4 regions of the Serinicoccus sp. CUA-874 genome follow, and region 1 is predicted to be linked to each of the others. Evidence: predicted binding sites of a transcription regulator. Region 1 holds the regulator's gene; each other region holds the start of a gene.
What was found. Region 1 encodes LexA, which represses DNA repair genes until DNA is damaged. Its sites were predicted from a motif close to TCGAACANNTGTTCGA; they were not measured.
Positions count from the first base shown of each region.

Region 2: ruvC (crossover junction endodeoxyribonuclease RuvC) is a predicted target of LexA. The motif match lies at 2,108-2,123, and genes of this name have one in related genera.
Region 3: BJF80_RS11360 (HNH endonuclease signature motif containing protein) is a predicted target of LexA. The motif match lies at 4,832-4,847, and genes of this name have one in related genera.
Region 4: BJF80_RS18630 (DUF6504 family protein) is a predicted target of LexA. The motif match lies at 3,655-3,670, and genes of this name have one in related genera.

Region 1 covers NZ_MKJZ01000037.1:15,220-22,250, reverse strand. The annotation lists gene BJF80_RS14765 (sensor histidine kinase) at 1-1,343, shown strand, start outside; gene BJF80_RS14760 (NAD-dependent protein deacetylase) at 1,340-2,230, shown strand; gene BJF80_RS14755 (PRC-barrel domain-containing protein) at 2,276-2,608, shown strand; gene lexA (transcriptional repressor LexA) at 2,717-3,436, opposite strand; gene BJF80_RS14745 (LysM peptidoglycan-binding domain-containing protein) at 3,709-4,149, shown strand; gene BJF80_RS14740 (hypothetical protein) at 4,190-4,801, opposite strand; gene BJF80_RS14735 (L-lactate dehydrogenase) at 4,881-5,816, shown strand; gene BJF80_RS14730 (glycoside hydrolase family 65 protein) at 5,781-7,031, opposite strand, start outside.
Region 2 covers NZ_MKJZ01000035.1:211,008-218,038, reverse strand. The annotation lists partial or broken gene BJF80_RS21650 (SpoIID/LytB domain-containing protein) at 1-89, opposite strand, end outside; gene BJF80_RS13345 (YebC/PmpR family DNA-binding transcriptional regulator) at 1,216-1,986, shown strand; gene ruvC (crossover junction endodeoxyribonuclease RuvC) at 2,144-2,830, shown strand; gene ruvA (Holliday junction branch migration protein RuvA) at 2,827-3,435, shown strand; gene ruvB (Holliday junction branch migration DNA helicase RuvB) at 3,510-4,613, shown strand; gene BJF80_RS13325 (preprotein translocase subunit YajC) at 5,024-5,410, shown strand; gene secD (protein translocase subunit SecD) at 5,565-7,031, shown strand, end outside.
Region 3 covers NZ_MKJZ01000034.1:107,343-114,373, forward strand. The annotation lists gene BJF80_RS11340 (zinc-dependent alcohol dehydrogenase) at 1-681, shown strand, start outside; gene BJF80_RS11345 (SDR family NAD(P)-dependent oxidoreductase) at 671-1,672, opposite strand; gene BJF80_RS11350 (hypothetical protein) at 1,770-2,027, opposite strand; gene BJF80_RS11355 (Lsr2 family DNA-binding protein) at 2,274-3,221, opposite strand; gene BJF80_RS20875 (hypothetical protein) at 3,326-3,451, opposite strand; gene BJF80_RS11360 (HNH endonuclease signature motif containing protein) at 3,448-4,692, opposite strand; gene BJF80_RS11365 (DEAD/DEAH box helicase) at 5,053-7,031, opposite strand, start outside.
Region 4 covers NZ_MKJZ01000039.1:118,843-125,873, forward strand. The annotation lists gene pknB (Stk1 family PASTA domain-containing Ser/Thr kinase) at 1-650, opposite strand, end outside; gene BJF80_RS17290 (lytic transglycosylase) at 723-1,790, opposite strand; gene BJF80_RS17295 (Rv2175c family DNA-binding protein) at 2,001-2,306, shown strand; gene BJF80_RS17300 (polyprenyl synthetase family protein) at 2,326-3,408, opposite strand; gene BJF80_RS18630 (DUF6504 family protein) at 3,727-4,104, shown strand; gene BJF80_RS17310 (SAV_6107 family HEPN domain-containing protein) at 4,230-4,661, shown strand; partial or broken gene BJF80_RS17315 (DNA polymerase III subunit alpha) at 4,721-7,031, shown strand, end outside.

The sequences.
Region 1 (7,031 bases):
CCAGCGAGCGGGTGGGGGACGAGGTCGGGGGCGGCTTCGACCAGCCGCCGCCGGCCGGACCGGGGGAGGACCTCGACGAGCGCGGTCCGGCCCGCCCGCCAGGGGGCGGCGACCGCTCGCTCGCCGTCGTGCTGCGCGACGGCGAGGCGGTGGTGAACTCCGTGGTCACGACGGACAACCGGCTGGGCTCGCTGGACGACGCCCAGCTGGCCGTGCTGGAGCAGGCGGCGCAGGACGCCGCCGGGTCGCCCACGGGGTCCGAGCCGTTCTCCGTGGACCTCGGCGCCGGGGTGGGGGACTATCGAGTGGTGGTGGAGGACGGTGCCCAGGGCGACACGCTGCTGACCGGGCTGCCCCTGGCGGGGGTCACGGACACGACGCGCCGGGCCGTGCTGATCCTGCTGCCGGCGGCGCTGCTGTCGCTCCTCGCGGCGGGTGCGGGCTCGGCGTGGCTGGTGCGGCGGGACCTGGCACCCCTGGACCGGGTCGCGGCGACCGCGCGGCGGGTCTCCCAGCAACGGCTGGAGCGGGGCGAGGTGGCGGTCGAGGACCGGGTGCCGGCGTCGGCCACGGAGGCGGGGACCGAGGTGGGGCAGGTCGGGCAGGCGCTCAACGAGCTCCTGGACACCATGGAGTCCGCGCTGTCGGTGCGTCATGCCAGCGAGCAGCGGGTGCGCCAGTTCGTCGCGGACGCCTCGCACGAGCTGCGGACGCCGCTCGCCTCGATCCGCGGGTATGCCGAGCTCTCCCGCCGGGAGAGCGAGCCGGTGCCCCCGGGAGTCCGGCACGCCCTGGACCGGGTGGAGGCCGAGTCGCTGCGCATGCAGGGCCTGGTCGAGGACCTGCTGCTGCTGGCGCGGCTCGACGCGGGTCGGCCGCTGGAGCGGGAGCCGGTCGACCTCACCCTCGTCTGCCTGGACACCGTCAGCGACGCCCGCGCCGCCGGGCAGGACCACACCTGGGTGCTCGACCTGCCCGAGGACCCGGTGGAGCTCGTCGGTGACGAGGCGCGGCTGCGGCAGGTGCTGGTCAACCTGCTCGCGAACGCCCGCACCCACACCCCGCCCGGGACGACCGTGACGACCGGGCTCCGGGCCACCGCCGACGCGGTCGAGGTGGTCGTCGAGGACGACGGACCAGGCATACCCGAGCGGCTGCAGGAGACCGTCTTCGAGCGCTTCGCCCGCGGCGAGGACTCCCGCTCCCGGGCCGCCGGGAGCACGGGGCTCGGGCTCTCGATCGTCGCCGCGGTGGCCCGGGCGCACGACGGCCACGTCAGGGTGGAGTCCCGACGGGGCCAGACCCGCTTCGTGCTGACGCTGCCGCGCGAGGGGGCCCGGTGAGCGCGGTCGGGCCGCTCGACAGCGCGCTCACGCTGCCCGCGCAGACGTCGGTGGAGCCGGGGAGGTATGCCCGGCTCCGGGAGCTGGTGAGGGCCGGTGGGGTGGTGGCGCTCACCGGGGCGGGGATGTCGACGGCCAGCGGCATCCCGGACTACCGCGGACCGGACGGGACCCGTCGGGTGCAACCGATGCAGCACGGGGAGTTCGTCGGGTCGGCGGACGCGCGACGGCGCTACTGGGCCCGGGCCTACGTCGGCTGGACCCGTTTCGAGGCCGCACGGCCCAACGCCGCGCACCGCGCGGTCGCCGACCTGGAGCGGCTTGGCCTGGTCCGTCACGTCATCACGCAGAACGTCGACGGGCTGCACCAGCAGGCCGGCAGCCGACGGGTCCTGGAGCTGCACGGCACCCTCTCCCGCGTGGTGTGCCTGGACTGCGGGGAGGTGACGACCCGCGCCCAGGTGCAGGACTGGCTCGCCGAGGCCAACCCCGGGTTCCTGGCCGTGGTCGACGCCACCTCGCCGGTGCGCCCGGACGGCGACGTCGCGCTGCCCGAGGCCCAGGTGGAACGCTTCCGCACGCCCCGGTGCCTGGTCTGCGGGCAGGACCGGCTCAAGCCCGACGTCGTCTTCTTCGGCGGCTCGGTGGACAAGGAGGTCGTGGCGCGGGCCTACACCTTCGTCGAGCAGGCCCGCACCCTGCTCGTGCTCGGCTCCTCGCTGCAGGTGATGAGCGGCTACCGGTTCGTCCGACGAGCGGCGCGCGAGGGCATACCCGTCGCCGTGGTCACCCGGGGCGGCACGCGGGGCGACGCCGAGACGACGGTGGGGGTCGATGCCCTGGTCGGTGACGTGCTGCCGGCGCTGGTCGCCGACCTCGGTGGTTAGGCTGGGCGAGGACGGTCCGGACGGGCCGCCGGCGAGGAGGTCGCTGTGGTCACCTACGAGCAGCTGGGTGAGATGTACGACGCCGAGGTCGTCGACCAGGACGGGCACAAGGTCGGCGGGATGTGCCAGGTCTACCTCGACAACGGCACGGGGAGCCCGGCGTGGGTGTCGGTCCGGACCGGGTGGTTCGGCGGGCGCAAGGTCTTCTGCCCGGTGTCCAACGCCACGATCCAGGGCGGCCGCATCCAGGTGCCCTACCCCCTCGCGATGATCAAGGACGCACCGGACATCCCGTGCGACGGGCACCTGACCGAGGACGAGGAGGAGCAGCTCTACGACTACTACTCCGTGGACGAGGGGCCGGCCCCCTCGGGCTGAGCGCAGGAGTTGCGGCGTCGGCCCCCGGAGAGGATGGAGGGGCCGGGGACCGACGCCGCGGTCGGTGTCGGGTGCAGTGGCACCCGGTGTCGCGTCGGGGAGGTGGCCTCAGACCCGACGCAGGACCGCGGTGACCTTGCCGAGGATCACGGCGTGGTCGCCGTCGATCGGCTCGTAGGAAGGGTTGTGGGGGATGAGCCAGGTCTTGCCGTCCCGGTGGCGGTAGGTCTTGACGGTGGCCTCGTTGTCGAGCATCGCGGCGACGATCTCCCCGTTGACCGCCGTGGGCTGGCGGCGCACGACGACCCAGTCGCCGTCGCAGATCGCGGCGTCGATCATGGAGTCGCCCACGACCTTGAGCAGGAACAGCTCCCCGTCGCCCACGATCTGCCGCGGGAGCGGGAAGACGTCCTCGACGGCCTCCTCGGCGAGGATCGGGCCGCCCGCCGCGATGCGGCCGACCATGGGGACGTAGGACGGCTGGGGGCGGGCGTCACCGATGCCGGTCTCGTCGTGGACCTCGGTGGGTGTCGGGCCGGCCTCGGCGTCGCGGCGCCGGTATCCCGAGCCCTCGCTGCCCGGGTGCACGACCTCGATCGCCCGCGGGCGGTGCGGGTCGCGGCGCAGGTAGCCCTTGCGCTCGAGCGTCTTGAGCTGGTGGGCCACCGAGCTGGGTGAGGTGAGGCCGACGGCGTCACCGATCTCCCGCAGGCTCGGCGGGTAACCCCGGTGGTCGACCGAGTCGCGGATGACGTCGAGGACCCGGCGCTGACGGTTGGTCAGCGCGGCGCCACCGTCGCGATCCGGCATCTCGTGGATTGTGGCCATGATCTCCATCCCCTCGTGCGGGCCCCACCCTCGTCGCGCCGCGGCTGCTGTGGTGCTGTGCCCCGGCGTCTCGGCATCATGCCTGGTCAGAGGGTATGTCAGTGGTGGGTGCTTGAGTTGCTGACATGAGCACAGGCTACGCCCGGCGCCAGGCCAAGGCAAACACCTGTTCGGGTGGCGTGTCGACAGCGTCGGACGCATGTGCTATCAATGAAACAGACGTGCGATCGGACACGCGTCCGACCCGCACCGCCACGAGGAAGGTGAACAGCATGAGCACCGCCATCGCGCACGACATCCTGAGCCCGCTGCCGGTCCCGCGTCCGCGTGGGGCAGCCCGAGGTCACTTGCGGCTGGTGCCGACGCCGTCGGCCCGCGGCCGCTCCGGCGACGGGTCGCAGTTCCGGAGTGCACGGGCACGGCGTGTGGAGCCGGCTCGACACCTGCGGCTGACGCGGCGGGGCCGGCTGGCGCTGACCACGACGACGAGCCTCGTGGTCGCGCTCGTGGCATGGTCCATGCTCGGGCTGCTCGGACCGGCCGGCGCCAGCTCCTCGATCGTGGTGGAGGAGGGCAGCACGCTGTCCGAGATCGCGGCGCAGGAGTTGCCGGAGGTGCCGCTGAGCCAGGCGATCACCAGCATCCAGCGGGCCAACAGCCTGAGCACCACGTCGGTGGCGGCGGGTCAGGAGCTCGTCATCCCCGGGCGCTGACCGGAGGGGAGACCGGCGCGAGCTGTGGTGAGCCTGCGGCTCAGTCGGTCTGCGGGCCGGCCTCGTGCACGGCGTCCCAGACGATGCCGAGCTGGTCGGTCGGCATGAAGTAGCCCGACAGGTGCGGGTCGAACATCAGGCCCGCGATGCCGGCGTCCTGGTAGGCCCGCGCGGTGTCCACGAGCTCCTGCGGAGGCAGGGCGATCGCCCGGAGGTCCTCTTCCGGCGCGACCATCTCGTTCTGCACGGCGAAGTGCCGGGCGCGCTCGGCACTGGTGAAGGTCAGCAGCATCATCTGGCCATCGATCTGCGCGGCGGCGGGGGACTCGGACCCGGCGTCGCCGACGGCCACGAACCACCAGTGCGGCAGGTCCATGGTGGCGCGCCAGAGGCGGGTCATGCCCCCGTGGTCCTCCGGCCCGGTGACCCGGGCGGCGAGCACGTCGGTCTCCGTCTCCTCGGGCTCGGACAGCTGGCCGAGGCGGGTGGTGCCTGGGGTCGATCCGCCATTGGTCGCCTGCGGGTCGTCCTGCCGAGGTGCCGGATCGGCACCGCCACGGTCCGCGCGGTTCTCCACCGGTCGCTCACCCTCGTAGAGGGACTCCGGCCGACGCTCGTCGTCCTGGAAGGGGAGGTCGGTGGGCTCACTCATGTCCAGTAGTCGACCACACCCCGGGCTGCAGGGCCAATCCCGCGACGGCGCCGACGGCCCGGGACTGCATGATGGACCGGTGACGGACAGCATCTCGGGACCCAAGGTGGCCATCGTCGGAGCGGGCTCGGTCGGTTCGACCCTCGCCTACGCGCTCCTCCTGAGGGGGGTCGCCCGGCACGTCGTCCTGCACGACATCGACGCTGAGAAGGTCCGGGCGGAGACGCTCGACCTGCGACAGGGCCTGCAGTTCATGCCGGCGGCGCACGTCGACGGGTCAGAGGACGTCTCGGTGTGCGCCGGCGCCGACGTCGTGGCCGTGACCGCCGGCGCCAAGCAGCAGCCCGGCCAGAGCCGGCTCGACCTGGCCGCCTCCACGACCCGGCTCATGGTCGATCTCATGCCGCGCCTGGTGGAGGCGGCACCGGATGCGACCTTCGTCATGGTGACCAACCCCGTGGACGTCATCACCTACGTCGCGCAGAAGGTCACCGACCTGCCCCCGGCCCGGCTGTTCGGCTCCGGCACCGTCCTCGACTCCGCCCGGCTGCGCGGGCTGGTGGCTCAGGCCTGCGACGTGGCGGTGCAGAGCGTGCATGCCTACATCGTCGGCGAGCACGGGGACTCCGAGGTCCCGCTATGGAGCAGCGCGACGGTCGGCGCCGTGCCGATCACCGAGCTCACCACCGCCGAGCAGCGGGAGCAGATGGCCCACGACGTGGTGCACGCCGCGTACGAGATCATCGCCGGCAAGGGGGCGACCAACTACGCCATCGGCGCCTCGGCCAGCCAGATCATCGGGTCCGTGCTGCGGGACGAGCGGCAGGTGCTGCCGGTCTCCACCCTGCTCTCCGGGACGCTGGGGCTGAAGGACGTCTGCCTGTCGATCCCGACCGTCGTGGGCGCCGGGGGCGCCGAGCGCCCGCTGGCGCCCACCCTCTCCGGGGAGGAGCAGGCCGGGCTGGAGGCCGGAGCCGAGTCACTCCGTCGTGCGGCCCGGAGCCTCGGGTTCTGAGCCCACGCGGACGCGGGGGACCGGCCCGGTGGAGTCCCACTCCTCCTCCGGCCAGCTGTGCGGGACCACGCCGGTCGGCCGGCCCGGCATACCCTTGCTGCGGTCGGTCGGGATGCTGGCGGTGGACACCGCCTCCGAGATGGGGGCGCCGTCACGTCGCAACCCGTGGCCGTCCAGGGGGACGGTGACCTCCTCGTCGGCCACCTGCACCTGCTCGCCGCGGACCTCGAGGGTGACGGGGTCGCCCACCTCGACGATGAGCCTGACCTGCTCCTGCTCGACGGTGACGCGCAGGCGGGAGCCGTGCCACCGCATACGCCACGTGAGCCCGGGCCACGAGGCCGGGAGCCGCGGGTCGAGCGACAGGACGCCACCGTGGTCGCGCATGCCCCCGAAGCCGGCGGCCAGCGCGCTCCACACGCCGCCCGTCGAGGCGACGTGGACCCCGTCGCTCGCGTTGCCGTGGCGGTCGTCCAGGTCGACGAAGAGGGCGGCGTAGAAGTAGCGCAGCGCGAGGTCGTGGTAGCCCACCTCGGCCGCGACGATCGACTGCACGACCGCGGAGAGGGTGGAGTCGCCCGTGGTGATGGGGTCGTAGTAGGCGAAGTCGGTGAGCTTCTCCTCCGCGGTGAACGCGTCGCCGGCGAGGTAGAGGGCGAGGACGACGTCCGCCTGCTTGAGCACCTGGTAGCGGTAGATGACCAGCGGGTGGTAGTTGAGGAGCAGCGGCCGCTTGTCCGCGGGGGTCGCGTCGAGGTCCCAGACCTCGCGCTCGAGGAAGTGGCTGTCCTGCGGGTGGACGCCGGTCTCCTCGTCGAACGGGATGTGCATGCCGTCGGCCGCCCGTTGCCACGCCTCGACCTCGTGGTCGCCCAGGTCGAGGCGCGCCACGGCGCGGGCGAACTGGCACGGGTCGGCGACCTGGAGCCGGCGCACCGCCTCCACCGCGGCACGCAGGTTGAGTTGGGCCATGACGTTGGTGAAGAGGTTGTCGTTGACGATCGTGGTGTACTCGTCCGGGCCGGTCACGGCGTGGATGTGGAACTGCCGGTTGCCGTTGGCCTGCCAGAAGCCCAGGTCGGCCCAGAGGCGGGCCGTCTCGACGAGCATGTCGACGCCCTGGTCGAGCAGGAACTGGTCGTCGCCCGTGGCCCGGGAGTACTTCATCAGGGCGTAGGCCACGTCCGCGTTGATGTGGTACTGCGCCGTGCCCGC
Region 2 (7,031 bases), on a different contig from region 1:
CTCGCGCTGCGGCGGGCGTAGGTGCGCGCGGCCACGGACTGCGCCCGCAGCGCCTCGGGGTGGAAGGACGGACCCATCTCGGCGGCCACGACCGAGCGCAGGTAGTGCTGCTCGGGCAGGTGGTTGACGGTGGCCAGGGCCGAGCTGCCGTGGTGGGTCGCGGTGAGGGCGCCGCGGTAGACCCGTAGCTGCCGCCGGGCAGGTAGAGGTCGACCGTCCCCTCTTGCGAGGAGGAGAAGGTGACCGGGCAGCGGCGGGGCATGCCCGAGGGCCACCAGGAGGACCAGGTGGAACCGTCATACCCCTCGAGCACGCAGGACGTCGCCGAGGAGGTCGTCGCGCGCACCCGCCACTGGCTGCGTCCGGAGGGCAGGGCGTAGGTGCGGCTGCCCGGGGCGGCAGAGACCCGCAGGCCGGAGCGGTGCGCCACCCGGGTGACCCCGTCGCCGTCGATGGTGATGCCCACCGAGATGTCCTGGGCGGACCAGGTCTCCAGCCGGGTGCCGGGGTAGTAGAAGTCGACGATCTCCTCGTGCGACAGGCCCTCGAGGCCCGCGCCGTGGGCCCCCCACTGCGACATGCCGATCCGGTGGCCGTAGCCGCCGCCGGTGATGTCGTAGCTGCCGTCGGCGGGCACCGGGTAGACCTCCGAGCCCGGCACCGGCGCCGGGAGCACGTCGTCGGTGGTGACGACCGTGGTCTCGCCCAGGTCCTCGGCGCTCTCCGGCTCGGGCGCGGCCTGCGCCTGCTGGGCCCAGGGGAGCGAGCTGCCGGACGCAGGGTCCGCGAGGTCGGGCTCGGGCGCTGCGGGGCTGGCGGACGCGGGGGCACTCGTGAGGGACACCACGAGTGCGAGCGCGAGCCCTGCGACGGAGTGACGTCGCACGATGACTCCTCGTCGAGTGGGGTGGTCGAGCAGGGACCGGCCCGAGCCACCCTCACTATGCGGCACCCGGGGGTGGTGGGACAAGAGTGAGGCGGGGGGTATGCCCGGGCCCGGGTCAGCCGGGCGGCAGCTGCATCAGCAGCAGGTCGGGGGCGCCCTCCGGCACCCAGTCCGGCCGGATCCCCCCGATGTGCGCGCCCGGATCTGCACCTCACGAGGGTCCCCTGGCATGCGGGTAACCTAGGGCGTCGATCCCTGCCGCCCGCGTCGAGGTCCCGAGGGACCTGTGCGAGCGGCATACCCCGAGACGACGGATGCGAGGACACCGGATGAGTGGTCACTCCAAGTGGGCGACGACCAAGCACAAGAAGGCCGCGATCGACGCCAAGCGCGGCAAGCTCTTCGCCAAGCTCATCAAGAACATCGAGGTCGCCGCGCGCATGGGTGGGGGAGACCCGACCGGCAACCCGACGCTCTACGACGCCATCCAGAAGGCCAAGAAGAGCTCGGTCCCCAACGACAACATCGACCGGGCCGTCAAGCGCGGCTCCGGCGCGGAGGCGGGCGGCGCGAGCTACGAGGCCCTGGTCTACGAGGGGTATGCCCCCGGCGGGGTCGCGCTCTACATCGAGTGCCTCACCGACAACAAGAACCGCGCCGTCATGGAGGTCCGCACCGCGCTCACCCGAAACGGCGGCTCGATGGCCGACAGCGGCTCGGTGGCCTACCTCTTCGAGCGCAAGGGCCAGGTCGTGGTGCCCAAGGAGCAGGAGAGCGGCGAGACCGGCGAGGACGCGCTGCTGGAGATCGTGCTGGAGTCCGGGGCCGAGGAGGTCGAGGACCTCGGCGAGTCCTTCGAGGTCATCTCCGAGGCCGGTGACGTCGTGGCGGTGCGCACCGCGCTGCAGGAGGCGGGCATGGACTACGACTCGGCCGAGGTGACCTTCGTGCCGAGCATGCAGGTGCCGCTGGACGTCGACGGCGCCAAGAAGGTCATCCGGGTCGTGGACGCGCTCGAGGACTGCGACGACGTGCAGAACGTCTACTCCAACGCCGACATCTCCGACGAGGTCCTGGCGCAGCTCGACGAGGCCGAGTAGTCCCGAGCGGCGCGAGCTTGACTGCTCGGAGCAGAAAGGACCCCGAGCGCAGCGAGGTCCACGCTGTCTCCGATGGTGTGTCGCGGCCGGGGACCGGCGACGAGGCTGTGTAGCGTGGAGTCCGAACATCTGTCCACACCTTCGGAACGGGAGCGGAATGCGCGTGCTCGGCGTCGACCCCGGCCTGACCCGGTGCGGTCTGGGGGTGGTCGAGGGGCTCCCCGGGCGCCAGCTGCGGCTCGTCGAGGTCGGTGTGGTGCGGACACCGCCGAGCGACGACCCGGCGGAGCGGCTGCTCACCCTGCAGACCGAGCTGGACGAGTGGTTCGCCCGGACCCGCCCGGAGGCAGTAGCCGTGGAGCGGGTCTTCGCCAGCACGCGCAACAGCAGCATCATGGGCGTGGCGCAGGCCTCGGCGCTGCCGCTGCTGGCCGCCGCCCGGCTGGGGCTCCCGGTCGTGCTGCACACGCCGTCGGAGGTCAAGGCCGCGGTCACCGGCAACGGCCGGGCCGACAAGGGCCAGGTGACGCGCATGGTCACCCGGATCCTCACCCTGGAGCAGGCGCCCCGACCGGCCGACGCCGCCGACGCGCTGGCGCTGGCCATCTGCCACCTGTGGCGCGGGGGATCGCAGGCTCGCCTGGAGGGTGAGGCCGGTGGCTCCGACCGCTTGAAGGACGCCGAGCGCGCAGCAGCGAAGGCGCGGCCCAACCGGCTGGCCCAGCTCCACGACGAGCACCGCACGGCGGCCCGGTCCGCTGCCGCCCGGGCCTCGGCCCGCGCTGGCGGTCGCGTCACCAGCACCGTCACCACCGCCACCAGCAGCAGGAGGAACCCCCGGTGATCGCCTCGGTCCGCGGCACGGTCCGCCACGTCGGCCTCGACCACCTCGTCGTCGAGGTCGGGGGCGTGGGGCTGCTCGTGCACACCACCCCCGAGACCGCCGCCGGGGCGAGCAGCGGCCAGGAGGTCTCGCTCGAGACGACCCTCGTCGTCCGCGAGGAGTCGCTGACGGTCTACGGCTTCGACGGCTCGGACGCCAAGGCGATCTTCGAGCAGGTGCAGACGGTCAGCGGCGTGGGGCCACGGCTCGCGCTGGCGATGCTCTCGGTCCACTCGCCCGACGACGTCCGCGCGGCGATCGCCCAGGGCGACCTCGTCGCGCTGATTAAGGTGCCCGGCATCGGCAAGAAGTCGGCCGAGCGGCTGGTGCTGGAGCTCAAGGACAAGATCCTGGCGGTCGGCGTCGACCCGGCTCTGCCGCAGCGGGCCGCCGGGACTGTCGCCTCCGCGGACGACGCCGTGCAGAGCCAGGTGCGGGAGGCGCTGCAGGGTCTCGGCTGGACGGCCAAGCAGGCCGACGGCGCACTCGCCACCGTGACGAAGGACGAGGCGCCCGCCGACGTCGCCGCGCTGCTGCGCGCGGCCCTCCGGGAGCTGGGCCGGTGACCGAGGCGGCCGGTCGGCGCGACGACGCCTCCGACGACGACCGCCCGTCCGAGGACGGCTCCTACGAGGTCGAGGTGCCGGAGGAGGCGTTCACCGGGGCCGAGCGGGTGGTCGATGCCGCCGGGACCGACGAGGAGCGGCGGATCGAGGCGGCCCTGCGCCCGCGGCGGCTGGCGGAGTTCCCCGGCCAGCGGCGGGTGCGCGACCAGCTCGGGCTCGTGCTCGAGGCGGCCCGGCGTCGCGGCAGCCCGCCGGACCACGTGCTGCTGTCCGGGCCGCCCGGCCTGGGCAAGACGACGCTCGCGATGATCATCGCCGGCGAGCTGGAGCAGCCGATCCGGATCACCAGCGGCCCGGCCATCCAGCACGCCGGGGACCTCGCCGCCGTGCTGTCGTCCCTGGTCGAGGGAGAGGTGCTCTTCCTCGACGAGATCCACCGGATGTCGCGGCCGGCCGAGGAGATGCTCTACCTCGCGATGGAGGACTTCCGGGTCGACGTCATCGTCGGCAAGGGTCCGGGCGCGACCGCCATCCCGCTGGAGCTGCCGCCGTTCACCGTGGTCGGCGCGACCACCCGGGCCGGGCTGCTCCCGGCGCCGCTGCGGGACCGCTTCGGCTTCACCGGGCACCTGGACTACTACGCCACCGAGGACCTCGTGGCGATCCTGCACCGCAACGCCGCGCTGCTGGAGATCGAGGCGGACGACCCCGGCATCACCCAGATCGCCTCCCGCTCCCGCGGCACCCCCCGCATCGCCAACCGGTTGCTCCGGCGGGTGCGGGACTGGGCGCAGGTGCACGGCCAGGACGTCGTCGACGAGCCGGCCGCCCGCGCGGCGCTGGCGCTCTTCGACGTCGACGAGCTTGGCCTGGACCGGCTGGACCGGGCCGTCCTCGATGCGCTCTGCACCCGGTTCGGCGGGGGCCCGGTGGGGCTGTCGACGCTCGCGGTCGCGGTGGGCGAGGAGCCGGACACCGTGGAGACGGTGGCCGAGCCCTACCTCGTGCGCGAGGGCTTCATGGTGCGCACCCCTCGCGGCCGCGCCGCGAGCCCGGCCGCCTGGTCCCACCTGGGCCTCACCCCGCCCGCCGGCGCCGGTGGCGGCGTCCCCGGCAGCACCGGCGGCCGCTTCGGCGCCGACGACGACCCGCCGGAGACGCTCCCGCTCGGCGACTGACCGTGGAAGTCCTGCCGGGGCAAGATCTCCCCGGTCGGCGGGTATGCCAGCAGCGGTGCTGACCGTGGAAGTCCTGCCGGGGCAAGATCTCCCCGGTCGGCGGGCATACCGGCAGTGGTGCTGACCGTGGAAGTCCTGCTGGGGCGTGCATTCGCCGGTCGGTGGGTATGCCGGCAGCGCTACTGACCGTGGAAGTCCTGCCATGGCGCGACTTTCCGGGTCGGTGAGCCTACGGGGGATGGGCCAGGGCGGCGGATCGGGTGGCGGGGACACGGCATACCGGCCTCTTTGGTGGCCCCAGCGGACTCACCTAGACTGCCCCGGGTGCCTGCCGCGCGCCTGGGCGCGGGCGGCGGGACGACGGCGTCGCACCCGGCGCCCCACGAGACACGCTTTCGAAGGGTCACTCCATGACACTGGCGACCGGCTCCGCTGCGGGCGCGGGGGGCTCCGGCCTCACGCTGCTCATCCTGGCACTGCCGATCATCTTCCTGCTGTTCCTCATGTTCAACCAGCGGCGGCGTGCCCGCTCGGTGAACGAGGCGCAGAGCCAGCTGCAGCCGGGCCAGGAGGTGATGACCACCTCGGGGATGTTCGGCGTGATCCGCGCCGTCGAGGCCGAGGTCATCCACCTCGAGGCTGGGGGAGTGGTGCTGCGGTTCCAGCGGCGGGCCATCCTGCCGATGTCGATGGTCGGCTCCCTGGGCGGCCGGCCCGGCCCGGCCGCCACCGACCAGGGCGACGGCGGCCCCGCCGACGGCGACACCCCGACCGACACCGACGGTCCGACCCGATGACGACCTCGACCCCGGCGCCCCGCCGGGACGAGGACCTGCCCGGAGCGGGTGAGGCGAGCGGTCGCGACAGCGCCGCTCCGGCGGCGGTCGCCGGTCCGGGGGCCAGCGCAGCGCCCGCATCCGGGGCCCGCTGCGCACCCTGCTCAGCCTCCTCGTGATCACCGTGCTGCTCTTCGGCGGCATCGGCGCGGCGCGGCTGTGGGCGGAGCCACCGGCCTCGTTGACACCGCAGCTCGGCCTGGACCTCGCCGGTGGCCGCCAGATCGTCATGGAGCCACTCACCGAGGACGGCACCAACGTCTCCGCCGAGCAGCTCGACCAGGCCATCGACATCATCCGTCGTCGCGTCGACGGCGGTGGCGTCACCGAGGCCGAGGTCACCCGCCAGGGCCAGAACGTCTCCGTGGCCATCCCCGGCAACCCGACCCCGGAGCAGGTGGAGGCGCTCAGCCGCTCCTCGCAGCTCCGGTTCCGTCCGGTGCTCGTGGCCCAGTTCACGGCGCCGGAGATGGAGATGCCGGAGCAGCGCACCCTCCCGCTGCCGCCCAGCCTCATCGAGGAGCAGCTCGAGGAGTTCGAGCAGCAGCAGGACGCGCAGGAGGACTCCGAGACGCAGGACAGCGTCGAAGAGGGCACGAGCGACGAGGCGGAGCAGACCGAGGAGAACCGCGGCGGCACCCGGCTGCCCAGCTCCGGCAGCGACGACGCGCCCGCCACCGAGGCGCCCGGCGTCCCCGCGGAGGACGGCTCCGACAGCACCGCACCGCCGGTCCAGGAGGGCGAGCTGCCGACGGCGAGCGACCCCTCGAGCCTGGCCCAGATCACGCCCGAGCTCCAGGAGGAGTTCAGCGCCCTGGACTGTGCCGCCGAGGGCGTCGCCACGCAGGTCGCCGCGGCCCCGACCGACCAGCCGACCGTGGCCTGCACCGTCGAGGGCGATGAGAAGTTCATCCTCGGGCCCGTCGAGCTCACCGGCAGCAGCGTCACCGACGCCAACGCCGGGCCGGAGACGGTCCAGGGCGGCGCGGTGACCGGCCGCTGGCAGGTCAACCTCACCTTCGACGGCGAGGGCGGGCAGACGTTCGCCGAGATCACCTCCCGGCTCTACGGCTACCCGCAGGGCGAGGCGCAGAACCGCTTCGCGACCGTCCTGGACGGGCAGGTCATCACCGCCCCCACCGTCAACGGCGTCATCTCCGGCGGCACCGCCACGATCTCCGGCGACTTCACCCCGGAGGAGTCGCAGTCGCTGGCCAACCAGCTGAAGTTCGGTGCGCTGCCGCTGAGCTTCGAGGTGCAGACCTCGGAGCAGATCAGCCCCACCCTCGGCGGGGAGCAGCTGCGCTACGGCGTCATCGCCGGGATCATCGGGCTGCTGCTCGTCTTCGCCTACATGCTGGTGCAGTACCACGCGCTCGGCCTGGTCGCCATCGGCTCGCTGGTCGTGGCGGCGCTGCTCGCCTACGGCTCGGTGACGCTGCTCGGGTGGGCCAACAACTTCCGGCTGACCATGGCCGGGGTGACCGGTCTCATCGTCGCGATCGGCATCACCGCGGACAGCTTCATCGTCTACTTCGAGCGCATCCGGGACGAGGTGCGCGCCGGACGGCCGCTGCGGTAT
Region 3 (7,031 bases), on a different contig from region 1:
TGGCAGGGCATCGAGTATGCCGACGTCGAGGAGGGCGGCACCCTCGCCGTCATGGGTCTGGGCCCGGTCGGGCAGCTGGCCGTCCGCGCGGCCCGGCACCGTGGCCTGCGGGTCATCGGCGTCGACCGGATCCCGGAGCGCAACGCGCTGGCGGCCGAGTGGGGCGCCGAGGTCGTGGACCTGGACTCGACGAAGAACGTCGGCGACGCGATCCGTGACCTGACCGACGGCCGCGGGGCCGACGGGGTGCTCGATGCGGTCGGCATGGAGGCGCACGGCAGCCCCGTGCTCGGTGCCGCGGTGTCGGCGGCCAAGCGCCTGCCCAAGCCGCTCGCCCGGGCCGCCATCGAGACGGCCGGTGTGGACCGGCTGGCGGCGCTGCACAGCTCCATCGACGCGGTGCGCCGCGGCGGCACGGTGTCGATCAGCGGCGTCTACGGCGGCATGGCCGACCCGATGCCGATGATGGAGCTCTTCGACAAGGGCGTGCAGATGCGCATGGGGCAGTGCCACGTGCGCCGGTGGACCGACGAGCTCTACGAGCTGGTCAGCGGCCCCGACGACGTGCTCGGCCTGGAGGACCTGGCGACGCACCGGGTGCCACTGGAGCAGGCGCCGGAGATGTACAAGACGTTCAACGACAAGCAGGACAACTGCCTGAAGGTCGTGCTCACGCCGTAGGGGCCGAGCCCGGGCCGCGCTGGTTGAAACGCTCCGCGGCCCGGCGGCCCAGGGTGGTGAGCCGGCTCACCACGTCGGACCCCAGCTGCTGCGCCGCGGTCCGCCCGGTCACCGGGCGGGCCGCGTCGCGGTCTGCGGGGGCGCTGGGCAGCAGCCGCGAGGTCAGGCCCATGACGCGGACGGTGGTGGCGGGCATGAGGCCGTGCACGCGCATACCGATCTTGGCCAGCGGGGTGAGGACGACCATGGGGCGGCCGGCGAGGACCCCGTCGACCATCCGGTGCGCCGCGCGCTCGGCGTCCATCGACAGCAGGGGGAGCGAGGCGGCCGGGGCGAACCAGGCATACTCCGCCGCGCGGTCTCCGGTGAACTGCGCGTTCTCGTGCGAGCCGGTGCGCATGAGGCCGGGCACGATCGTCGTGGCGGTGACCCCGGTGCCGGCCAGCTCGCTGGCCAGGCCCTGGGTGAGGCCGGTGGCGCCGAACTTGGCAGTGGAATAGGGCAGCAGGTGCGGCGGGGCGACGACGCCGCCGATGCTGGAGACCACGCCGAGCCTGCCGTGGCCGCGCTCGCGCATGCCGGGCAGCACCGACCAGAGCGTGTTGAGCGGGCCCAGGAGCATGGTGCCGAGGGCCTGGTCGAAGTGGTGGAAGGTCATCGTCTCGGCCGGGCCGACCTGGATGATGCCGGCGACGTGGATGGCGACCTCGACCGGCCCCAGGTCGCTCTCGACCTGCGCCACCCAGGCCTGGACGGCCTCCCGGTCGGCGACGTCGCACTCGAAGGCGACGACCCGGCCAGCGTCGTCCCCGGCCTCGTCCCGCGCGCGGGACTCGGCGATCTCGGCGCCGCGCCGGGTCTCCTCGAGGTGGCGGGCGCAGACCGCGACGTCGTAGCCGCGCTGGGCGAGCTCCTGGGCGACCAGGAGCCCGAGGCCGCGGGAGCCTCCTGCGACGAGGGAGACGGGGCGGGGGGTGTGGGGGGTGCTCATGCCCTCACGCTAGGAGGAGGCGGGGTATGCCGCTTGCTGAGACGGCGGGGGCCGGGTCCGACTCGGCGCCCTCCGCCCAGCGTGGTGGACGGTTCCCTCAGCTGATGATGCCGTGTCGCGTGTTCCAGGAGCGCGCGGTGGCATAACCGTCGTAGATGGAGAACGCCCACGCAGCCAGCCACACAGGGAACAGCAGCCATCCGATGAAGGGGATCAACATGGCGATGCCGAAGAAGGCGACCGTGCACAGGATGAGGATCCCCCGGCCGACGCGCCCACCCAGCATGGTGCCGAGGCCCGCGATGAGGGCGGACGCCAAGGCGTACAAGACGGGGTTACGCGATTGCACCTTCATGGGGTAGTGCATTCCGGGCGGCGGCCCCCAGGCATGCTGCTGCGCGGCGGGCGGCTGTGCTGCCGGTGACTGCGGTTGGTGTGGATCGGCCCACTGGCCCTGCGGTCCGGTTGTTTCGTCCGGTACATGTGGATATGACATTCCCCTGGTCCTCTCCAAGAATGTCCCGTCGGCGTCATGGATTCCGACGTCGGACAAGGGAAGAGTAGCGAGGAATGTCTACGCTGGGAAGGCCTCGGCGCTGCTCTACCGCCGTGCGTCGAATGCCTCGCGGATCTCGCGTGGGATGCGCCCGCGGTCGGACACGGCATACCCGTGCTCGCGTGCCCACTGGCGCACCTCGCCGGGGCTGGCGGCACGCGCGGAGGTGAGAGGTGTGGCCTCGGTCTCGACGTGGGTCTCCTCGCCGGCGTGGGCGAGGGCGGCGGCGAGGAAGCGGTAGGTCCACTCCTGGGCGAGGGCCCGGGTCTCGCAGAAGATGATGGGGACGGTGGGGAAGCGGGCCTGGCACTCGCCGAGCGCGTCGGCGACGACGGCGGGGCGGACGCGGTCGAGCTTGAAGACGGCGGAGTATCGGTCCTCGACGACGACGGCCGCGGTGGGGAGTGATGAGAGGTCGGCGAGCAGGTAGCGCATCTTGCCGGTGGTCAGGGTGGAGACGAGGTCGACGAGGCTCTTGCGCTCGACCGACGCGGCGACCCGGCCGGCGACCTCGATCGCGTAGTCGCCCGCGGGGAGGCCCTTCGCGGCGGGTGGTGACCTGCTGGTGGTCGAAGGTCCAGGCATACCGCTCGTGGCTGTCGATGATGATCTCGAGGGTGGGGATGCCTGAGCCGCGCGCGTGGGGAGACTGACCGCGGGGCGTGCCTGCTTGGCGGTGCGCGCGGTCTGCCAGAAGACCGCCTCGCGGCCGCGGGCTCGGGTCAGGACGAACTGCGAGCGGTTCTCACGGCCACGGTCGAGGACGAGGTCGATGCTGGCGCCGCGGCGCACGCAGGATCGGGTCGGCACGCGTTCCACGAGGTCGGGCTCGCTCGGCCATCCGGTCGCGCGGTGGCAGTAGACCTTTCCGGTCCGCGGCCACGTCTCTTTCGCCTTGAGCACGACGCCGTCCGGCCCGAGGGGGATGCGCAACAGGTACGGCAGCCGCGAGCCGTCCTCGGGGTTGTGGGCGATGAGGAAGTCGTCCGGCACGAGGTCAGGGTATGCGGTCGCACACCACATGGCGCGGCATCTGGACCGGCCCTTCGCCCGGTTCACGTCGCGGCTCCGGGCCTGAGCCGGGCTCTCACCGCGGCTCACGCCGTGTCCTTGGCCGGGCTCCCACAGCGGCTCACGCCGCCGCCTCGTCGGCGTCCCACGTCATCGACCGGGCGCAGGCCGGTGGCCCGGCCCTTGGGGGGCCGGGTGTGGGGCGGGGTCATCGCAGTCTCCATCGGACACCGGTGGTGTCGACGTCGGCGGTGGTGTCGTGCTGGTGGACCCAGGTGTGGTGGCGGGGGCAGAGGAGGGCGTAGTTGCCCAGGTCCGAGGGGCCGCCGCGGGCCCAGTGCACGATGTGGTGCGCGTCGCACCAGGTCGCGGGCACGTGGCACCCGGGGAAGGTGCACCCGCCGTCGCGGTGCGCCAACGCCCGCCGCTGACCCGGGGTGACCAACCGCTTCGCCCGACCCAGGTCCAGGATCTGTCCCTTCTCGCCGAGCACGGCGGGGATGATGTCGGCCTCGCACGCCAGCTGCCGCACCTGGTGCGCCGGGATCGCCCCCTCGTGCACGGTGTGCCCGGCACCGCCCAGGGCACCGCGCAGCTCCTGCAGCCCGATCGTCACCATGACCTGCGCCTTCGGAGTCGTGGGCTGCCCCTGCGTGCCGGCGACACCACGCCGGAAGACCGTCATGAACGCGTCGTAGCGCCGCTGACCCGCCGTCCGCAGGTCCAGCTCGGCCACCGAGAGACCACCATCGTCGATGCCGCCTCCCTGGACACCCTCGACCTGCGTGCCGTCGCCTCGGACCCCGCCCCCCGGGACACCACCCTGTGCGGGGTCGCCGCCCTGCGCGCCGTCCTCGCCCGCACCCTTCGGCGGTGTCGGCGCGGCCAGAGGTGACATGAGCACCGCGCGGATGGTCTCGTAGTCGGCGTCGTCGCCCACGGTCACCACGAACCGGCGCAGCGACCCGTCCGCCAACGACGACTCGTGCACGTCCCGCAGCTCATGCCTGGCCTGGGCCCGGGCGATCTGTTCCTTCTCGGACAGGCAGGTCGCGACCAGCTTGGACGTGATCCGGGCCAGGTCCTTCTCGTCGAACTCCTTGCTCGCGGCGGCGACGGTCAGCAGGTCGGTGGCCTGGGCGTACTCGGCCTCCCCGAGGGCCGGGCGGATCCTCATCAACGCGCGCAGGACCTGCGCCGCGCGGTGCACCGGTACCGTCCCGTCCTGGACGGCGTCCGCCAACGGGACGTGCACGCGCTGCTGGGCGGCGCGGGCGACCAGCGCGATCTCGACCGCGGCCCGCGACGCCAGCCCGGGGCATACCAGTCTCACCCAGTCCACGTCGGAGAACCCGGCCTCCTGGTGCAACCCCCGGCTCAGTCCCTCCCGGACCACCGCCACCAGCAACGCGTGCGTCCGCGCCGCCACCCCGTCCAGCGCCCAGCACCTCACCGAGCTCACGCTCCTGCAACAGCGCCGGCGACGCCAACGCCGTCACCGACCGCTCGAGGACACCGGCAAGCTCGGCCACGACCGCCGCCGCACCGTCGGCCTGACCACCGGCCGTCTCACCACCCCAGCTACCCCTCATGCGAACAAGTGTACGAGTCAGGTCTGACAGACCCTCCTCCTGCGACAGTGCACCTCGCTGAGAACCGGGAGCGGCCCGACCGCGTCATCCCCGCGCCGTCGAGTCGGCGGCGAGGACGTGGGACCGACCCCCCGAGGCCACGCTCGTCAGCTTCTACGCCGCGTCCCGACCCTGCCACGTGATGCCTTCCGACCCCGCAACGCGCCGGGCCGGCAGCCTGGTCAGGACGTGAGCCCGGCCGGGACGTCCAGCAGCCCGCGGATGTCCTCGGCGCTCAGGGGCGCGCCCAGGGCGCCACCGGCGTCGACGACCTTGTCGAAGAGCTCCCGCTTGTGCTCCTGCAGCGCGACGACCTTCTCCTCGATGGTGTCCTCCGCGACCAGCCGGTAGACCATCACCGTCTTGTCCTGACCGATGCGGTGGGTGCGGTCGACAGCCTGCGCCTCGACGGCAGGGTTCCACCACGGGTCGAGCACGAAGACGTAGTCGGCCTCGGTGAGCGTGAGCCCGGAGCCGCCGGCCTTGAGGCTGATGAGGAAGACCGGCGCGTCCCCGTCGGTGAACTGCGCGATGCGGCGCGGCCGGTCCCGGGTGCGTCCGTCGAGGTAGACGTGCTCGATGCCCTCGGCCTGCAGGCGGTCCCGGACCACCCGCAGGAAGCGGGTGAACTGGCTGAAGACCAGGCACCGGTGCCCCTCGGCGGCGAGCTCGACCACCTGCTCCAGCAGGGCGTCGACCTTGCTGGGTCGGGCGGAGGCCGGGGCGTCGGGCACCACGAGGTGGACGTCGAGGCTGAGCTGGCGCAGCTTCGTGAGCGCGGCGAGGATCGCGATCCGGTGCCGGTCGACGTCGTCCAGCAGGCCGAGGATGCGCTGCCGCTCGCGCTGCAGGTGGGTGTCGTAGATGCGCCGGTGGGCGGGGTTCAGCGGCACCGAGACGACCTGCTCGATCTTCGGGGGCAGGTCGGCCGCCACCGACTCCTTGGTCCGGCGCAGCACGAGGGGGCGGATGCGGCGGCGCAGCGTGTCCAGCAGCTCGGGAGCGGTCCCCGACTCGATGGGTCGGCGGAAGACGGTGCTGAAGCGCTCCGGGGAGCTGAACAGCCCGGGCGCGACGATGGACAGCAGCGCCCACAGGTCCATGAGCGAGTTCTCGAGCGGCGTCCCGGTGACCGCGATCTTCACCGGCGCCCGCAGCCGCCGGGCGACCTGGTAGGTCCGCGACCGGTGGTTCTTGACCGCCTGAGCCTCGTCGAGGACCACCCCGCCCCAGGCACGCTCCACCAGGTGCTCCTCCTCGATCCGCAGCAGGGTGTATGACGTGACCACCACGTGGGCGCCCGCCACCAGGTCGTCCAGGGGTCGCCCCGTGCGGCGCGTGGTCTGGGTGAGCGCCATCACGTCCAGGTGCGGGGTGAACCGCGCCGCCTCGCGCTGCCACGTGGCGAGGACGCTCGTCGGCGCGACGACGAGCAGCGGCTTCTCCGGGCTCAGCCGGCCCTCGGCCCGCAGCCGCTCGGCGGCGGTGAGGACCTGCAGGGTCTTGCCGAGCCCCATGTCGTCGGCGAGGATCCCGCCGAGGTCGTGGTCGAGCAGGAAGGACAACCACCGGTAGCCGTCCAGCTGGTAGTCGCGCAGCGTCGCCTCGACGGTGCCCGGTGGGTCCGGGTGCGGCAGCTCCTCGAGGGCCAGCAGGGCCCCCACGGTGCGCTGCCAGCGCTCGCTCTGCTCGGTGACCACGCCGAGGGCGACGAGCTCCTCCCAGAGCCCGGCCTGGTAGCGGTTGATCCGCAGGCCGTCGCCGTCGTCGGCGCCGTCGTGGAGGGCCAGGGCCTCCTGGACCAGCCGGTGCAGGGCGCGCAGCTCGTCGGTGTCCAGCCGGAACCACGACCCGTCCGGGAGCAGCAGCACCTCCTCGTCGCGGGTCAGGGCGGTGAGCAGGTCGCGCAGCGGTACCTCCTGGTCACCTGCCCGGACGCTGAGGCCCAGGCCGAACCAGTCGCGGTCGCCGTTGACGCCGGCCTCTCTCGTCTCGGCGTCATCCGGGCCGTCTTCCGGCCCGAGGTCCCGGGTGGACACCTGCACGACCGGGCCGTCCTCGACCTCGGCGTAGGACAGGGGCTCGCCGACGAGGGTGACGTCGATGTCGTCCCGTTCCTGCAGCGCCGGGAGGACGTCGCGGGCGAACTGCACGGTGGCCC
Region 4 (7,031 bases), on a different contig from region 1:
TTGCGCCCGGTGACCAGCTCGAAGAGCAGCAGGCCGACGGCATACACGTCGGCCCGGGCGTCGACGGCCCCGTGCTCCACCTGCTCCGGCGCGAGATAGGCGGCGGTGCCCCACAGCATCTCGGTGGTCGCCCGCTGGCCGGCCGCCGAGACCGCCCGGGCGAGACCGAAGTCCGCGACCTTGACCCCGCTCTCGCGGCCACCGGCCAGCAGGACGTTCTCGGGCTTGATGTCGCGGTGGACGAGCCCGTGCCGGTGGGCCTCCGCGAGCGCCTCGGCCACCGGGAGCAGGAGCGCCATGGCCCGTCGCGTCGACAGCGGTGCGTGGTCGCTGACGACGTCGCGCAGCGTCGGCCCCTCGACGAGCTCCATGGCGAGGAAGACGAGGTCCCCGTCCTCACCCTGGTCGTAGACCCCGACCACGTGCGGGTGGGAGAGCCGGGCGGCGGCGCGTGCCTCGGCGACGAACCGCCGGACGAAGGAGTCGTCATCGGCCAGGTCCGGGCGCATCACCTTGAGCGCCACCGGCCGGTCCAGCCGCAGGTCCCGGGCCCGGTAGACCGTCGCCATCCCCCCGCGGGCGAGCTCGGCCTCCACCTGGTAACGACCGTCGATGACGCGGTCGTGGAGGGTGGGGGTCGGGGCACTCACGTGCCGAGTCTACGGAGCGGGGCGGCCGGACCGTGGGACGTGACCGGCCCGGGTATGCCGCCTCGAGGGCGCTCAGAGGGTCGTCTGGACGTACGTGATGTTGCGGACGTACTGCCGGGTGTCGGCGAACAGACCGTGCTGGCGCACGCTCGCCAGGCCCTGGTAGTAGCCGCCGATCGCCTCGTCGGTGGTGTCGGCGGACCGCAGGAGGGTGCGCATGATGACGACACCGGCGGTCACGTTGTCCTCCGGGTCGAGCAGGTTGAGCTCGCGCCCCACCAGGCCGGAGGCCCACTGCCCGGAGCTGGGGATCACCTGCATCGCACCGATCGCGTTGGCCGGCGAGACGGCCCGGTGGTTCCAGCCCGACTCCTGGTAGGACAGGGCCAGCATGAGGGTCGGGTCGACCCCGTGGCGCTCGCTCGTCCGCACGATGAGGTCGCGCACGGCCGCGCGGCTCGGGACCTCCGTCCCCGCCAGGTAGTCGCGGTTGGCGGCGGCCGACCGGGCGATCCCGTCGCCGTAGCGGTAGTGCAGGAAGGTGTCCGGCACCGCCTCGCCGGCGCGGTGGTCACCGATGGTCGTCTCGTCGTAGGGCCGGTCGAGGGGCTCGGGGCGGCTGCGGTCCGCCTCCGGTGCCGCGCCGCCCAGCCTGAGCTCCTGACCGGGGTAGATGAGGCGGGTGTCCTGCAGGTCGTTGGCGCGGGCGATGTCGGCCACGCTCACCCCGTGCCGGGCGGCGATGTCGGTGAGGGTGTCACCGCCGCGGACCGTGACCGTGCCGCCCGAGGAGGCGCCGCTGGAGGAGGCGCTGCCGCCCTTCTCGCTCCCGGACGAGGGTGCCGGGGCCGACGCGGCGGGTGCGACGTCGGTGTCTCCGCCGACCGGTATGCGCAGCCGGGCGCCGGGCATGATCCAGCGGCCGCCGTCGGGCAGGGAGTTGGCACGGACGAGCGCGCGCGGGCTCACGTCGTAGCGGGCCGCGATGTCGTAGACCGTGTCGCCTGCGGTCACGGTATGGGTGGTCTCCCGCGTCGCCGGGAGGACGGCGAGGGGAGCGGTGGCGTGCACGCCGGTGGGCGCGACGTAGGCGTGGGTGGGCAGGTCTCCGGGCGGCAGTGCGGCGAAGAGAGGGCTCACGTCGTGCTCCTCCGAGAGTGGCGGGTGAGGGGGCAGGGACTGCTGTGGCCGTCGTGGTCGACGGGGACATCGCGACCAGTGGGGCACAAGGGACAGTACTCGGCCGCTGCCGATCACGCCACTGTCCCGGCGTGTCGCTGCATGTGGTTCACTGGCCCTGTGCTAAGTGACACCGATGTAGTTCCAGAGTGGCTGACTGTCCCGGACGTGATGGAGCGCACCGGCGCGACGCTGCAGGCGGTGCGGCGGTGGCTGCAGGAGCGGGACGTGGTGGGGGTGCGTCGCGGCCCGGACCGGGTGGTGATGATCCCCGCCACCTTCTTCGTCGACGACGGTCCGCTGCCGACGTTGCGCGGCACCATCACGGTGCTCGGCGACGGCGGGCACAGCGACGAGGAGATCGTCGCCTGGCTCCACGCCCCGGACGACACGCTGCCGGGCGGCAGCGCGATCGCCTCCCTGCACGCCGGGGCGAAGACCGAGGTGCGACGCCGCGCCCAGGAGGAGGCCTTCTAGGTCCGTCGGGGAGAGCCGGTCAGACGGCGCGGTCGGTGCACACGCCGACGAGGTCGCGCAGCGCCTGCGTCCCCTCGTCGGTGAGGCCGGGGGTCTGGTCGAGGGCCTGCAGCGCCCGGTCGGCGCCGTCGCTGATCAGCTCCTCGGTGCGCCGCAGGGCGGTGGACCGGACGAGCACCTCGCGCAGGGACTGCACCGCCTCCTCGTCGAGGTCCGGGTCGCCGAGGGACGCCTCGACCAGGGCGACCCCGTCGGGATCGGCGTGGGCGAGGGCATACGCGACGAGCACGGTGTGCTTGCCCTCGCGGAGGTCGTCACCGGCGGGCTTGCCGGTCTGCCCGGGGTCGCCGAAGACGCCGAGGACGTCGTCGCGGAGCTGGAAGGCCTCGCCGAGCGCAGCCCCGTAGCGGGCCAGGCCCGCGCGGGTCACCGCGGAGGCGCCGGCGGCGTCCGCGCCGATGAGAAGGGGCTGCTCGACGGAGTAGCGGGCGCTCTTGTGCCGGATGACGGTGCGGCACCGCTCCAGCCGTGCGGCGAGATCGAGGTCGCGCCACCCGCGTGCCCCCTCGAGGATGTCGAGGAACTGGCCGCCCATGAGCTGGGTGCGCATCCGGTCGAACTCGGGCCGGGCGCGCTGCAGGGCGGCGGCCGGCAGCCCGCTCGTCGCGAAGGCCTCGTCGGTCCAGTTGAGACAGAGGTCGCCGGCCAGGATCGCCGCCGCGTGACCGAAGCGCTGCGCGTCCCCGGACCACCCCTGCTGCTGGTGCCACGTGCCGAAGGTGCGGTGCGCCGCGGGCCGGCCACGGCGCAGGTCGCTGTTGTCCATGACGTCGTCGTGCAGGAGCGCTGCCGCCTGGAAGATCTCCATCGCGCTGGCGGCGCGGACCACCCCGGGGCCGTCCGGCTGCCCCAGGGCGCGCCATCCCCAGTAGAGGAACGCCGCCCGGAGCCGTTTCCCGCCGGAGAGGAGGTCGGCGACGGCGTCCACCAGGGGGGTCATCGGGGGGCCGAGCCCGGCGAGCACCTCGCGCTGCCGCACGAGGTGCTCGTCCAGGGCCTGCTGCACGCGGGGGCGGAGGTCCACGCCGTCCAGGACGTGCATCGCGAGTCCTCCTGTGCCTGACCGGGTGGCCGATGGGTGGGCCGGAAGGGCGGTAGGCCCGGCGGGTCGCCCTGCCCCCGAGCCTAGCCGCTGCGCCGGGCGGTCCGGGTCGCCCCCTCCTACGACCCGGACCTGCCGACGGATCCATGGTGCTGCGGGTGCCCGGGTGGGCGCAGAAGTTGTCCACAAGCGCCACGGGGAGGGGTTGAGTCTGTCGGGGGCGAGTCGTACATTTGTCTCCACGTATCGAACACAAGTTCGATCCATGGGTCGTCCCGTGACCGATCGGTCGCCCCGTCGTCCGCGAGGAGGAGCAGCATGAGCAGGAGCTATCAGGAGCTGGTCGAGGTGAGGACCGGCGCCGCGGGCGAGCACGGGATCCGGCTGGAGGGGGCCGTGGCGCCGGACCCCGACGGCGGGTGCCCGCAGGTCCCCACCGTCTTCCTCTGGCGGGGACGGGTGCACCTCGTGCGCGCGGTGCTGAGCCGATGGACCCAGCGGGTGCCGTGGTGGCGTGGCGAGGACGGGCGGGAGGACGCCCGGGCCTCGGCGGACCCGGCGGGTGGGAGCACCGGCGCGACAGAGCTGGAGCGGGTGGTCTGGCGGGTGGAGGCCGGTGCCGGGAAGGCGTCCGGGACGGGGGTCTACGACCTGGTGCAGGGCGGCCGGTGGTGGCTGGAACGGGTCGCCGACTGACGAGGCCGGCCGGAGCCAGGAGCGCGCGACGAGGGCACGAGCACGACGAAGCACGAACGACGCAGCCAGACGACGAAGCCAGACGACGAAGCCAGACGACGAAGGACGACGGAGAGGACGACGAGATGACGGTCATCGAGACGGGGGTCACGGCCGGGGCCGTGCTGGACCTGCTGGAGCGCTCGCGGGGGGTGCTCCTGGAGGCGTGCCACAGCGGCACCGCCGCCGAGCGCTACACCTGTGCCCACCTGGCCGCGCTGCGGGCCGGGGCGGCGTTGCTGGCCGCCCGCACGACACCGGTGCCGCGCAGCCGCCCGCGCAGCGTCTGGGAGGTGCTGCCCTCGGTCGCGCCGGAGCTGACCGAGTGGGCCGCGTTCTTCGCCGCGTCCGGTCGGCGACGGATCGCCCTGGAGCGTGGTGCCGGCAGCGTCACCGCCCGGGACGCCGACGACCTGGTCCGGGCGGGGGAGCGCTTCCTGGAGCTGGTGCGGGCCTCGCTGCACCTGCCGTGCGAGGCGCCGGTGCACGCCGAGCTGGTCCCGCTGGGTCACGGGTGAGCCCGGTGGCCGGAGCCGGTGACGACTTCGTCCATCTCCACGTCGCCTCCAGCGCCTCGATGCGCTACGGCGCGTCCCACCCGGCCGAGCTGGTGGCCCGGGCCGCCGAGCTGGGGCAGTCGGCGTTGGCGCTGACCGACCGTGACGGCCTCTACGGCGCGGTGCGCTTCGTCCGGGCCTGCGGCGAGGCCGGGATCGCGCCGGTGCTGGGGGTGGACCTCGCCCTGGCGGGTTCGCCACCCGGGCCGGGAGGACAGACCCGCCACCCCGGCGTCGACCGCAGCCCGTTCGTCACCGGGCTCCGGGAGCAGGAGCAGCAGGACCTTCGGCGGGTGGCTCCCGGCCGCGGGTGGGGCGAGGGACCGGATGCCCGGCCGGAGCGCCGTGGCCCCCGCAGTCCGGTCAAGGGCGGGGCGCTGGTCGACGACCAGCAACCGAGGGTCGTGCTCCTCGCACGCGGCCAGCGCGGTGGCGCCGAGGCAGGGGCGGGGTGGGCCAGGCTGTGCCGTCTGGTCACCCAGACGCACCTGTCAGGCGAACGCTCCGTGCCCCGGGTCACGCCCGAGCTGATCGCCCGGGCGGTGACCGCCACGGCCGGGGTGGCCCCCGTCGTGCTGCTGCTCGGCCCGGACTCCGACGTGGGCAGGGCGCTGCTGGCGCGCCGCCGGGACCTGGCCAGGCAGCTGCTCACGGGGTGGGCCCGGCTGCTCCCGCCGGGGGCCGTGCGGGTCGAGGTGGTCTGCCACGGCGGTCCCGACGGCACGCCGGGCAGCCTGGCGCACGCCACGGCCACCTGGGCGCTGGCCCGCGAGGCGGGCATTCCCGCGGTGCTCACGGCCGCGGTGCGGCACGCCCGTCCCGACCAGGCCAGGGTGGTGGACGTGCTCGACGCCGCCCGGCGGCGGGTGGCGCTCGACGAGCGCCACCTGGACCGGGTCAGCAGCGCCGGTCACCTGGCGACGACCGCCGCCATGCACGGGCTGGCCCGCCAGCTCGAGCACGCCGCCGGGCCGGGGGCCCGCGCCGAGGAGCTGCTGCGGGAGACGCTGGAGCTGGCCGCGGCCTGCCACCAGGACGCCCGGTCCGACCTCGGCATCGGAGCGGTCCATCTGCCTGAGCCCGAGGTGCTGGGGGTGCAGGGCGTCGGGCAGGCCCACCAGGTCCTCACCGAGCGTTGCACGCAGGCCGTCACCACGCGATATCCCGGTGCGGGGGCCTCGTCCCGGCGCAGGATCCACGAGCGGCTCGAGGACGAGCTGGGTGTCATCGCCGGCCTGGGCTACCCGACCTACTTCCTCACGGTGGCCCAGGTGTGCGACCTGATCCGGGACAACGGCGTGCGGGTGGCCGCCCGCGGGTCGGGGGCCGGGAGCCTGGTCACCTACCTGCTGGGCGTCAGCGGTGTCGACCCGCTGGAGCACGGCCTGCTCATGGAGCGTTTCTGCTCGCCGCTGCGCGCCCAGCTGCCGGACATCGACATCGACGTCGAGTCCGCCCGCCGCACCGAGCTCTACGAACGCATCCTGGAACGCTTCGGCTCCGAGCGGGTGACCTGCGTGTCGATGACCGAGACCTACCGGGTGCGGCACGCCGTGCGGGACGTCGCCGCCACGCTGGGGATGCCGCCGGGCGAGATCGACGTCATCGCCAAGGCCTTCCCGCACATCCGCGCCCGGGACGCGCGCTCAGCGGTCCGGGACCTGCCCGAGCTGCGCCGTCAGGGGCTGGACGCCCCACGGATGCAGCTGCTCATGGAGCTGGTGGAGTCGCTGGACGGTCTGCCCCGACACCTCGCGATGCACCCGTGCGGTGTGGTCCTGTCCGACACCGGGCTGCTCGACCGGACCCCGGTCGAGTCCAGCTGGCTGGGTTTCCCGATGAGCCAGTTCGACAAGGACGACGTCGAGGAGCTCGGCCTGCTCAAGCTCGACGTGCTGGGCATCCGGATGCAGTCGGCGATGACGCACGCCCTGGACGAGGTCGCGCGGGTCGACGGCGTGCAGATCGACCTGGACGACCGGACCCAGGTGCCGCTCGACGACCCGGACACCTTCGCCCTGATCCAGTCCACCCGGACCCTCGGCTGCTTCCAGATCGAGTCGCCCGGGCAGCGGGAGCTGGTCGGCAAGTTCGCCCCGGAGACCTTCGCCGACATCATCATCGACATCTCGCTCTTCCGTCCCGGGCCGGTGAAGTCCGACATGATCCGACCCTTCCTGCACGCGCGGCAGGGGTGGGGCGAGCCGGAGTACCTCCACCCCAGCCTGGTGCCCTACCTGGAGGAGACGTGCGGGGTGGTGGTCTTCCACGAGCAGGTGCTGCAGATCGTCGCCCGGACCACCGGGGTGTCCCTGGCCCAGGCCGACGAGG